3 regions of the Paenibacillus sp. FSL R10-2796 genome follow, and region 1 is predicted to be linked to each of the others. Evidence: riboswitches for the same ligand, from Rfam matches in the RefSeq annotation. Region 1 holds a riboswitch; each other region holds the start of a gene.
The links. Region 1 has a riboswitch for cyclic di-AMP ahead of NST58_RS00190 (3D domain-containing protein). Riboswitches for the same ligand answer to the same signal wherever they lie in the genome.
Positions count from the first base shown of each region.

Region 1 (4,236 bases):
CCTGAAGAAAGTTTGCTTACTTTGTGTGCGGCTTTGCTGCATGATTTAGGGCATGGTCCATTTTCACATTCTATAGAAGAAGCTTTTGAAATGAACCATGAGGATTGGACCTGCCGAATTATTTTGGAGGACACGGAGATCACCGAAATATTGCGTGATGTGGAGGAAGATTTTCCTCGTAAAGTAGCCTCAGTTATCTCTAAGACATATGAGCATGAAATTGTTGTCAATTTGGTTTCTAGTCCGCTGGATGCTGATCGTATGGATTATTTGCTGCGTGATGCGTACTATACAGGTGTAAACTATGGAACCATCGATATTGATCGGATTTTGAGAATGCTTCGTCCTTATAATGGGCGGATTGTAGTAAAAGAATCAGGTATGCATGCCATTGAAGATTATTTAATGTCGCGTTATCAAATGTACTGGCAGGTATATTTTCATCCGGTGACGCGCAGCTCTGAAATTATTTTGCGTCAAATCTTCCGTAGAGCTAAAGAGTTGTTCCAAGAGGGGTACAAATTTCGCTTTATGATCGCTCCGCTGGAAGATCTCTTTCGAGGAGAAGTAACAGTGAAGCAATATTTAATGCTTGATGAGGCACTGGTACAGACTGCTTTTATGCAATGGACCCTTGAAGAAGATGAGTTATTAAGCGACTTGTGTACCCGTTTTATTCATCGTAAACTGTATAAATATGTAGAGATCGAGAATTTGGATACAGATATGATTACGGAAATCCGCAGCAGTTTTGCGGGAGCGGGACTTAACCCAGAATATGACTTAGAGATTGATTATCCGACAGATTTGCCTTATGATGTGTTCCGTCCAGGAGCAGCCTTCGACAATAATCAAATTTTACTGCTTGATCGGAATGAGCAATTGCGGGAAATTTCAGAGGTATCGGATATTGTGCGCTCAATAAGCGGGATTCATCGTGGCAGATATCACCTATATTTCCCACAGGATAAGCTGAAAAAAGCCCTTACACGGTTGCCCTCTTCTGTAGCAGAGATTTTTGCAAAATAATACAAATATTTATGGAACTATTGATAAAAACAACAAGGAGTGAGCTTTAAAATGTATCTGTTCGACACTCATACACATTTAGATGCGCCTCAATTCGACGAGGATCGCGAGGAAGTTATAGCTCGTGCAGTAGAGGCCGGAGTTAGCAAGATGATCAATATTGGATTTAATCGGGAAACGATCCCTTCAACGATGAAGCTGGCTGAATCTTATGATTATATTTATGCAGCGGTGGGCTGGCATCCACAGGATGCGATTGATATGAAAGAGGGGGACCTCGATTGGATCGCCTCTCTTTGCAGCCATGAGAAAGTGGTGGCCATCGGAGAGATTGGGTTGGATTATTATTGGGATACCTCTCCCAAGGATGTGCAGCAGGAGGTCTTCCGCAAACAAATTGGACTAGCCCGTGAACTAAAAATGCCAATCTGCATACATGACCGTGATGCCCATGAAGATGTCGTACGGATTTTACGGGAGGAAAAAGCAAATGAAATTGGTGGCGTAATGCATTCTTTCTCAGGCAGCTGGGAAACCGCAAAAATGTGTCTAGATCTAGGATTTCATTTGTCATTTGGAGGACCGATCACGTTCAAAAATGCCAGAGTGCCTAAAGAGGTGCTTGCACAGACGCCATTGGACCGATTATTGATCGAAACAGACGCTCCATATTTGACTCCACACCCCTTCCGAGGCAAGCGAAATGAGAGTGCTCATGTGAAGTTAGTAGCAGAGGCTGCGGCTGAAATTAAAGGGTTAACATGGGAAGAATTGGCTAAAATTACGTATACGAACGCACTGGAACGATTTGGGATTGTCTGAAAACAGGAGTAAAACGGGTGAAAAATAGAGAATGGCCGATATATTAAACTTTTTTAATATAAAAACGGCTGATTATTACAATATTTTAACCATATATTTGCGTAAACGTGGTTGAATCGTCCTTTACAACATGCATCAAAACAGGATATCATCTTTTCAGTGATGTGAGCTGTTGTTATTGTGACAGCCATTGATTCATGGATCGTCTCGCTGAGTCTCCGTATGGAGAACGGGGGAACCAATATTGAACTGCCGCATGCCTGTATCTTGAATACGACTAGGAATTGCCGCAGAACAATATTTGATTTCTTCACGTGGTCTTTGGGGTGAATTTAAGGGCAACCGCCGTGAGCGGGTGACCTGAAATAGGGCGTCTCTCTTTCGTCCGAACCCGACAGCTAACCCCGTAAGCGCAAGTAAGAGAGGCAACCTCGTGCACAAACATTCCCGCGTATTCTGACATCGGAGAAGCCACGAAAGAGTCCTCAAGAGAACTCTTTTTAGGCTTCTTTATTTTTGAATAAACTGAATGTTGCCCGCATACTGTTATATAACAGGTGTGGGAGTAGCTGTGCCGAGCAGGCGATCCATGAGCAGGAGACGCTAAGTTAATACGTGCGTATCCTGTGACAATCTCAAATAGTTTCGTCAAAGAAATTCAGTCCTCATGATATACAAATTGACGACGAGGCTATGTAAGGAGGATGGAGAGAATGGGCTTATTCCAACCAGAGGTATCCCATGATTCGCAGTCATCCAGCAGGTCTTTCGCATTACGGTGGGAGCAAGTAAATACTCGCGTACTTTTACTTGCAGGTGTGATTTCAATCGCAATCGCGCTGTTAATTCTGCTGTACGTACACGGTCAAAGTAATAAACAATTAGTTTTAGTAATAGACGGGCAAACACAGACACTTGAAACGCGAGAAGCACTTCTTGGTGATGTGTTGGAGAAAGAGCAAATTTCGCTGCAGCCGCATGATGAATTATCTTTAGGTCTGAGTGATGAAATAAAAGACGGTGACCGTGTCGTTATCAATCGTGCGCAGAAATTTAGCCTTACTGCGGACGGAGCAACAAAAACGTTATATACGACCGAAGACACTATCGGTCAAGCGATTGACAAACTGGGTATCAACCTAGAAGGCTATGATAAGATTTTTCCTTCGTTAGACACCACCATCTCTGCTGACATGGAGATTAAGATCGTTCGTATCAACAAGCAAACGGTACAGCGAACAACTAACTTACCTTTCCGTGTTATTAAGACAGCAGATCCCTCCCTTACTGTGGGAACAGTTAGAGTGGCACAGGCAGGCAAACCAGGCGTCATGGTTCAGCATATTGAAAAGATCTATCAAGACGGAGAACTGGCCTCTATGCGCATGATCGGCAAGGAAGTACAAACGGTAACAAAAGATAAGATCATTGCCGTTGGTACTAAAGCACTTCCTAAGCCTACTGTAGTTGCTAAAGCTACAACAACTTCCAAATCAAGCACTACCTCCAAAACGACTAAAGTTAGCGCTAAGACTAAGAACGTCACAAGCAAGGCTGGCGTAGACTTTGAGTACAAGAAGATGATTAAGAACGTCTCCATGACAGCTTATTCGTCAGAAGAGCCAGGGATAGGTACTAAAACTGCCTCCGGAACACGCGTAACGGAAGGTCGTACAATTGCAGTAGATCCGAATGTAATTCCTATTGGCTGGTGGGTTTATATCGATGGGCTTGGATTCCGCCGTGCAGAGGATACTGGCGGTGCCATTAAAGGCAATAAAGTGGATGTCTATTATGATTCCCTGAGCCATGCTCGTAATTTCGGCCGTAAATCACGTACCGTTTATGTGATTGGACCTGTGAAACCAGAGCTTAACTAGAACTGAAGCTTTTGCAAAAAATCCTTTGATAAGCTATAGTGATGATAACCGTTAAGGAACGCTGGATGATCATTTCGTTGATCGCAGAGCAACCGCTCATCACTTATACATTCTTTAACCAAAAGAAGAGGAGCGAATCCTCTTCTTTTTGCTTTTTTTGGAAGGAGTCAAGAAATATGATTAAGGAATTAATCGTCGTTGAAGGCAAAAGCGATACCGTAGCCATTAAGCGTGCTGTAGAAGCGGATACCATTGAGACAGGCGGCTCTGCTGTAAACCGGACTGTAATTGCTAAGATCGCGCTTGCTATGGAACGTAGAGGGGTTATTATTCTTACGGACCCGGACCATGCTGGGGAGCGAATTCGTAAAATCGTTTCAGCGAAGGTGCCGGGCTGCAAGCATGCTTTTATTCCAGAGAAGGACGCAACTCGAAAAGGGGATATCGGTGTAGAGAATGCATCGCCAGAGGCGATTCGTCATGCGCTGCGTAATGTACATACCTC
Region 1 is NZ_CP150178.1:40,044-44,279, forward strand. Features, by position in the region: gene NST58_RS00180 (HD domain-containing protein) at 1-1,029, shown strand, start outside; gene NST58_RS00185 (TatD family hydrolase) at 1,081-1,851, shown strand; cyclic di-AMP (ydaO/yuaA leader) riboswitch at 2,050-2,279, shown strand; gene NST58_RS00190 (3D domain-containing protein) at 2,565-3,731, shown strand; gene rnmV (ribonuclease M5) at 3,908-4,236, shown strand, end outside.

Region 2 (4,236 bases), 620 kb from region 1:
AACAAGGTCATCATTGCTGTGAAAATCACCCAGCCCTGACGTTTGTTCTTAGCGAACAACCCGTACATATATGGCAAAGAGGCTGGCAGCATCCACATAGAGAGAATCTCCAGAACGTTCGTAAGTGGATTAGGGTTCTCAAAAGGATGTGCTGAATTGGCTCCGAAGAAGCCGCCACCATTCGTACCTAAGTGTTTAATTGATTCCAAAGAAGCGACTGGACCGATAGCGATTTGTTGCGTCTGGCCTTCAAGTGTAGTGACCTCAAGCGATGGCTTGAGCGTTTGTGGCACATGCAATCCTACCAGCACCAATGAAACTAGCAGAGCTAATGGAATGAATACACGAATATGTGCTTTTACGAAGTCCTCGAAAAAGTTCCCGACTGATTTCTGTCCTGTAATCCCTCTGACAAAAGCAACCGCAACAGAAAATCCGCTCGCTGCAGACGTGAACATCATCATCGTGATGACTGCCATTTGTGAAAAATACGATAGTCCCGTCTCCCCGCTATAATGCTGCAGGTTCGTATTGGTCATAAAGCTGATCACCGTATTGAATGAAAGCGTCTGTTCCATATCGGCAATTCCATTCGGGTTCAGCGGCAATCCCCGCTGTAATCTTAGAAAAATATAACTGAAAGCAACCAGTACGATATTAGTTAAAACAAAGCTGAGTGCATACTTCTTCCAGGACATTCCGTCCCGTTTTTTCAGGCCGATCAGCTTATAAATACCTTTCTCTGTGCCTGCAAACCAGCGATCCGTACGATTCGGTTCGTTAGAAAATACATGATATAAATACGTTCCCATCGGCTTGACCAGCAAGATGAGAATTACAATTACGACGACTATTTGCAAAATGCCCATGAATGCCCCTCCTTAAAATTTCTCAGGATGAATCAACGCGTAAACCAGATATATAAACAACAGTAGGGTAACAGCGATTACTAGAATCACAGCTTATCCCTCCCCGTATCCTCAACTACACCTGCGCACCAGCGCATAAAGCCATAAAATAACCCGTAAATTACAGCTAACGAAGCCACCATATACAGATCCATCATATCTTCCGCACTCCTTCCATTATCCTTGATGAGGTGATCTATCGATTAGAAAATCAGCATCACCACTATGGGAATAGATTACATAGCTCGCACCAAGTCTTTTATAGACCAATCTAGGATTTATTGAACTTGTAATCACAAAAATCGGCTGTGTCGTCCAGGTACGGCACATCTGAATATAGCGGCAGCAAAGCGGAAAGCTGCTCTCAAACAGATATACCCTGCCTACCGGGAACGATGGGCGAAACCAAGTGCTCTGATGGCGGGTATCCACTAGAATAACCTGCTCAATCCCGAGCTCCTCAAGTAAAGCTTTCTCAGCCACATTGTTGGTTAATCCCGCCATCTTAATACCCCTGAACTTCAGAAGTTTAATGAAATGTTCTCCCGCCTTTGTAGGCGCACATACAAGCACATATTCATTCTGATCCGTCATCTTTTTTTCTCCTCCTGCTCATTTACAACAAGGAGGCAACGAAAATCTCCGAAAGGATGTTGACCTATCGTCATTTTCGGGCACAACCTAAAGCTCGGTTGTGTCACGTCATTAGACGCTGCCTTACAAATACCGCTAATGATGAATTTAGCGACCTCTTAGGGGAGGCCTCCATAAATGCTTTGCTTCTAAGAGCACAGCAAAAAGCCACAAAGGATCTCCTCTGTGGCTCGCTAGCGGTCACATTGCACTCATCCTCTCTCCATACGCTTACGAGGTTAGCTGTCGGATTCGGGCGGTGAGAGTCGCCCTACCTGTATAGATGCGAGCTCACTCACACCCTCTACAGGATTCACCCCATAATCGGCTTCCGACTCTCACATCGGCTGCCGATTGTTGGTTCCCCCGCTTTCCTTACCGGAAATTAAGCGGATCAAATATTCGATTGTCGTTGAAACAGGAGTAATCATACTCTTATGCACGAAGACTTGTAAAACCTGAATGATGCCAAAATAATGCAAATTAAAAACTATTTTCCCATTAGATAGCGCTTACTTGATATCTAATCTCTCTATATCTCTTGTTTACTCGAGTTTGGAGCGTTTAATCGCTATCTATAACCCATGTGATTTTATTCACCTTTTTAGAGCGAAAATACTGCAAATTCCCATTATAGGTAGAAACGCAAGAAGCTGAGGCTGAGCGAGAAAGAGGCGCGATAACACGCCATAAATACCTATTTACCTCGTTTTTCAGTCGTAGTCGGCAGGATATGGTTAAAATTGCTCTAAAAGAACATTTTCCGTTTTTTACAGAAAATCTTGAAAAGAGTATGATTCGGGTTGAATCTAATTCATGAAAAACAATCAACGCTGAGTTCCTGCATTCGCAGGGAACGGGGGAACCATCAGGCCACCTGGCCTACTTGGGGTGAATCCAAAGGAGACTGCATAAGTCTCAATAGGTAGGGCGACTCTCACCGTCCGAATCCGACAGCTAACCTCGTAAGCGTAAAGAGAGAGACCCTTGATCCGCCACGCTTTGGCCCAGGTATATCTGCCTGTAATCCAAAACCGCAGCAGAGGTCCTCCTCTTGCTGCGGTTTTTGCGTTACCTGAGCTTATTAGGTGATAGCACGCTGGATGGGGTGAATGTTTTGAAGCACTATTATTTAGGGATACATCAAGGGCTGCTTGAGCCGATAAGTCTAAATTACGTTTGTTTCGGGGCCTTGTGGTTCGAAGAACATAATCACAGGTACATTGTAGGCTATGCATTTGGCCAGAACCAGATCCAAGCCCTTCGCCAGTTCAGCACACCTTCTTCTTGTAAAGACTGTTTAGACTCTAAGATTGTATATGAGATATATAAAAAAATTCGAGAACAACAGCAGCAGCAGGATTGGTCATCACACCAAAAACTCCCGTGGTTTACAGCCTTCAAGGAGCCTTGGAAAGATGTAAGCGCCGGTTGGTATGTCTTGAGATCCCGCAGCACCTTTCCCTTACATCTATCTGTTATACGGAAAGAGAAGTTCCGACTATGGCTAGAGCATACCGCAGTCTGTGAGAATAAAATGGAAATGCTCGCTTGTGTAGAAAAGGCTAGTGTCACTCATCATGTAGACTTAAAGCTTTTGGAAATCTAAGGAGGAACCCTACTATGGACCAGCGCAGACTATCCCGCATTGAAGTATTTGTATTGGATGAACCCGAGCCTATCCACTATGGAATGGAAGGGGCTGAAGGCTGCCGTTATGGTATTCTAAAACTCACCTGTAAGGGAGGTTGCAGCTGGGGGGCTTGTCTGATCTCTGCCAACACCAAAAATTTCGATCTCATTAAATGGAGTTCTTTTTTACGGGCTATCTGTCATTGCCGTCTTGAGGAAGCGCTGGATAAGGTCCGCCGCGAAGGTTCAGATTGGGAGCAGGTTAAGCTTGAGCTAGTTCAGGGTGCTTTGCAGGATTTAAAGGCCAAGCTCCAGGGTAAATCCTTGGCAGGGCATATTCAGCAAGGGCGTCTGTACAGTGTTGCAGCAGGGGGGAGCAATTCCAGAAGTGAACGGCTCTACTACAAACCTTCCAAAGCTTTATCCAGTACCTCCCAGCAGAAACACAGTTGCCCGGAACCAGACACCGCTGATCTCATCAATAAATCAATCTCTTACTTTTCTATATTATAGATTCAAGCAAATCTCTCATTCTGAAAGGATCGTGTTTCACCATGCCTGACCCCTTACCTCCCGAGTCCACCTACAGTACTAAATTTGCAGAGTGTGTCCAAAAGTATACTAATGAAGTCTACGTACTTAGTTCCATGTTGTTAGAACAATCTAATGAGGCGGACAAGGTTACTATACGCACCTTCACAGAGCTTCATAAAATATATCGTCAGGATGAATTCGATCCTCAGTTATTCTCTATCCACGCTTACCGCACTTGTATTCGCCAGTGTGCTGATTCTTTTGCCCGGCGCTCGCTTCTATCGGCTAAGGCATTACCTTGGGAGGAACAGCTTGTGAAGGTATTGTGGTACGGCTTAAAGCTGCCTCTTTCTCAAATAAGCATTATTCTGCAAAAAAGTGTTCCTGCATTGAAAGCACAGCTTAGAGCTGTACGGGAGCAGATGACCGCCCAAGCGGATGTACTAACGAGCGCAAATCTTTCTATAATTTAGTCTCTGACTAGAATTCAAACGATCTTTGAGCGCATGAAGCATCTAACGGACTCAGG
Region 2 is NZ_CP150178.1:661,719-665,954, reverse strand. Features, by position in the region: gene kdpA (potassium-transporting ATPase subunit KdpA) at 1-869, opposite strand, end outside; gene NST58_RS03135 (hypothetical protein) at 1,086-1,502, opposite strand; cyclic di-AMP (ydaO/yuaA leader) riboswitch at 1,754-1,943, opposite strand; cyclic di-AMP (ydaO/yuaA leader) riboswitch at 2,363-2,527, shown strand; gene NST58_RS03130 (hypothetical protein) at 2,596-3,150, shown strand; gene NST58_RS03125 (hypothetical protein) at 3,165-3,686, shown strand; gene NST58_RS03120 (hypothetical protein) at 3,728-4,180, shown strand.
Region 2: linked by a shared signal. The riboswitch ahead of NST58_RS03130 (hypothetical protein) and the one ahead of NST58_RS00190 (3D domain-containing protein) in region 1 are both predicted to bind cyclic di-AMP.

Region 3 (4,236 bases), 1.1 Mb from region 1:
CGCTTGTGAAACATATTGTGGACGGATCGGTGTGGGGAAATAAATATAATGGTGTGGCTGCTGTAACAAATGTTGGGGATGACATGAACTGGACGGGGCATGGGTTAGCTCAAGCCAATCTGTATGGATATGGGAGATTAATTTGGAATCCGGAGCTGACGGCAAAAGAAATAGCTGAGGAATGGATTCGCCTTACCTTTGGCACTGATGAAGGTCTAGTGGCTGCTATTCGCGGGATGTTAATGGACTCATGGAGGATTTACGAATCTTACACAGCTCCATTAGGTGTGGGCTGGATGGTTAATCCGGATCATCATTATGGGCCGAATGTGGATGGATATGAATACGCCAAGTGGGGAACGTACCATTATGCGGATCATAAGGGCATTGGTGTGGATCGTTCAGTCAAATCGGGAACGGGGTATAGCGGACAGTATATGGGTCTTAATGCATCAAATTATGAGAATCTAGCGTCTTGTCCAGAAGAGCTGCTGCTGTTCTTCCATCATGTTCCATACACGCATGTTCTGCAATCGGGGCAAACGGTTATACAACATATCTACGATACTCATTTCGAGGGGGCAGAGCAGGCTGCACAGCTTCTAGCAACATGGAAATCACTTGAAGGCAGCATGGATAGTGGATTGTATGTGCAAGTGAAGCAACGTCTTGAAGAGCAAGCAGAGCATGCGCAGGAATGGAGAGATCGGATCAATACGTATTTTTATCGTAAGAGCGGAATTGAGGATCTTAAAGGCAGAAAGATTTATTAGATTTTGAACCGAGGGATGATGATAGTGAGCCTCACGATTAGAGCGATTTTGAAAGATTTAATGGGAACTGTGGAACAGGTAGAAGGGACTGTGGATATTCTGAACTCAGGGGAACCGGAAACTGAAGTCACAGGGATTATTACGGCCTTCTCTGCCACACAAAATATTGTGGAGCAAGCAATAGCGTTAGGAGCCAATTTGCTGATCACGCATGAAGGTGTATTTTATAGCCATCATGCAGCGAGCGAGTGGTTAGAAGGTGATCCGGTTTATCATGCGAAAAAAAGTCTGATCGAACATTCCCCAATAGCTATTTTTCGTTATCATGATTATTGGCATCGGCAAGAGCCGGATGGGATTATGATGGGCTTGCTGCGAGAGCTGGATTGGTCAGACTATGTGGAAGAGCAGCAAGCGGCTGCTACGATTCTCACTATTCCTGCTATGACTGTAATGGAAGCTGCTCAGTATATTAAAAGTAAGCTAGGCATCTCTTATGTACGCGCTGCTGGTGACCTGTCTCTGTCCTGCAAACGCGTAGGGATATTAGTAGGTTACAGAGGAGGCGGGATGATGGCTATTCCGCTTTTTAATGATCACAATCTTGATTTAATTATTGCTGGAGAAGGACCAGAGTGGGAGACTCCGGAATATGTGCGGGATGCAGGGCACCAAGGCAAATCTAAAGCGCTCATCATGTTAGGTCATGCGGAGAGTGAAGCACCGGGGATGAAATATTTAGCTGAAATCTTAGCAGACAAATATCCCATGCTTCCTACCCGGTTCATTGCTGAACAACCCATCTATCAGATGGTTTAATCTGGGGAAATTAAGAGTACGGAATAAATAAACATATTATGGAGAAAATGAAGGGAAACAGGTCACTGAGAAAGGAGTGTTTCAATGGAAATTCCTTTGGAGGCTGATGAAGTATTAAGTCGGATCAAAAAGCTGCAAAGCGACGGAAGCTCGATCAGTAAAAAACAAGTGAAGCAAAGCGACCCAGAGCTTATGAGAAGTGCGCTGTTCTTTTTTCCAAGCTGGGAGCATGCATTGAAAAACGCCGATCTTTTGTAGCCATAGTATTGTAAAAGGAAGCTAAGTGGACAGGGGGAGATCTCTGATTCTGCTTAGCTTTTTTCTTTTTTATGAAATCATTCGTGCTGTTCATGTGAAATAATATTAACAAGCTTGCCAAACGGATCGGGGACATAGAAACGACGAACACCCCAAGGTACAGAAACTGGCCCAATATTGGTATTGAAGATTGTCGTTTCTTATTAAATAGGAAAGTACTGGTGAATCACCCCCTTTTTCGCTTGCTTCAGAGCTGTTTTTCTAAAGAAAACGAGTAAACAAGAGCAAAAGAAAGAGAAAATGAAGAGTATGCTTAATATGAAATGAAAAGCATTGCTTTCAACATTATTTTGACCAGAGCCCTCCTTTACAAGAAAACCTTACAAGAGTATGATTCATCTCAGAACTGAGAATTATCTTAAATTTACAATTACATAAGCAATCCGCTTAATTTCCGTTTCTGGAAAGCGGGGGAACCAACAACTGGCAGCCGATGTGAGAGTCGGCACTGGTTATGGGGTGAATCCTGTTCCGGGTGCATAATATGCATCCCTGCAGGTAGGGCAACTCTCACTGCCCGAATCCGACAGCTAACCTCGTAAGCGTATGGAGAGAGGATGAATGGCGTGTTTAGTGATGAATAGCCACAGAGAATCCCTCTGTGGTTTTTTGCTGCGTTTTTAAGCAGATATAGTCGTAGAATTTATTATGAAAGAGGTGTTACCTTTGCCTATCGCTAAACTGAACGGAACTTCGCTCTATTATGAAATCAATGGAACTGGCACTCCGGTTGTGTTTATCCATGGACATGGATTAACACACAGTATGTTCAAACCACAGCTGGAGTATTTTTCCGATAAATATAAAGTGATTTTGTGCGATTTACGGGGGAATGGCAAGTCTGGTAAACTGCTGGAGGCCCCACATGAGATTATTGAGACGCAATGTCTGGATCTGATTATGCTGTTGAATGACCTAGGTATCCGTGAAGCAGTTTTTGTAGGAATCGCCTATGGTGGCTTAGTCGTTCAGCATATTGCCAAACAATATCCTGAGCGTGTAAAAGCCATTGTGGTCGCGGATAGCTTTTGTAGGACTCACGGATCAACAATAGTAGGGAAAATACAAACTATGGCAGCATATTGCAGTTTACTAATGTATTATCTCCCAAGCGAGCTGGTGTTGCCTTCGATTCGGATGATGTACCGAGAGCGCTGGAGTCTGGCCTACAATGAGATTAGAAGAGGACTGCTGGACAAACGCCCCCGGGAGTTATATCGGCAAAGGCTGGCTACGAGCCATGTTGATTACACCAGATGTTTAAAGGCTTTTAAACGTCCTGCATTATGTATTGTGGGGGACTTTAATGAATTTGGAGTGAATTGTATGAAGGAAATGGTGTCTCAGCTGCCGCAGGCGCAGTTGGCGATTATTCCGAACGCATTAGATCCAAGTAATCTGTGCCAGCCGGAGCAATTCAATGCGATTCTTCAGCGTTTCTTAGAGAAGCAGCAGGGCAGTCAGCAGATTAGCTGATCTATAGGGAGACCTTCACAAGCGAAGCGTTTAAGTGAGAAAATAGGCGTCCCATAGCCAGGGCGGAATGAGCTGGCTATGGGTCGTCTTTCTGGGAAGAACTTTAGGGGAATTCTCCCTAAAATGAAGGAGATTATGGCTCCTAGAACGTAGATTAGGGAAATCCTCCCTAATAATAGGATGTTTTTAGCCATAAATGGGTATTTGCATGAATTTTTAGGGAGGAATTCCCTAAAAACCTCATTTTAAAGCGATTATCGATGAACATTAGGGAGGATTTCCCTAATATAATGGACATCCAATTAAAGGCTGGCTTATCAGTAGTAAAATCTACGAATGAGCCAGCCTTTGGTTATTTTACTAACCGATGGATGTTGAACATTTACAAGCATATTGTACCTAGAACGCCACTTAATGTCCCCACCCTACCACAGCATCAAATATAGCTCACCCGACGTGGGAAAGAACGGTAGACCTAAGTAGTGATGGTAAGTGTATAGAGGAAGGCGTAACAAGCAGCACATCTGCTACTCTTGCATTTTGTACAATGCGATCTACTCGTGTAAGATTAAGATAATTCATACTAAAGGAGCTGAGTCATGATGTCTCAAGCTGAAACTATAAAACTGACTTCATTATCTTCAAAAGGGGGCTGCGGCTGCAAAATCGGTCCCGCCGATCTCATGCAGGTTATTCGTAGTCTGCCACCAACTGTTCCTAACCCGGATCTACTAGTAGGTCTTGATACTAGTGATGATGCAGGGGTGTATCGTTTAAGTGATGAATTAGCGTTAGTGCAAACTGTTGATTTTTTCACGCCGATCGTGGATGATCCCTATTCATTTGGTCA
Region 3 is NZ_CP150178.1:6,240,849-6,245,084, reverse strand. Features, by position in the region: gene NST58_RS27840 (alpha-glucuronidase family glycosyl hydrolase) at 1-773, shown strand, start outside; gene NST58_RS27835 (Nif3-like dinuclear metal center hexameric protein) at 792-1,592, shown strand; gene NST58_RS27830 (hypothetical protein) at 1,677-1,850, shown strand; partial or broken gene NST58_RS27825 (glyoxalase) at 1,928-2,023, opposite strand; cyclic di-AMP (ydaO/yuaA leader) riboswitch at 2,285-2,471, shown strand; gene NST58_RS27820 (alpha/beta hydrolase) at 2,577-3,386, shown strand; gene selD (selenide, water dikinase SelD) at 3,989-4,236, shown strand, end outside.
Region 3: linked by a shared signal. The riboswitch ahead of NST58_RS27820 (alpha/beta hydrolase) and the one ahead of NST58_RS00190 (3D domain-containing protein) in region 1 are both predicted to bind cyclic di-AMP.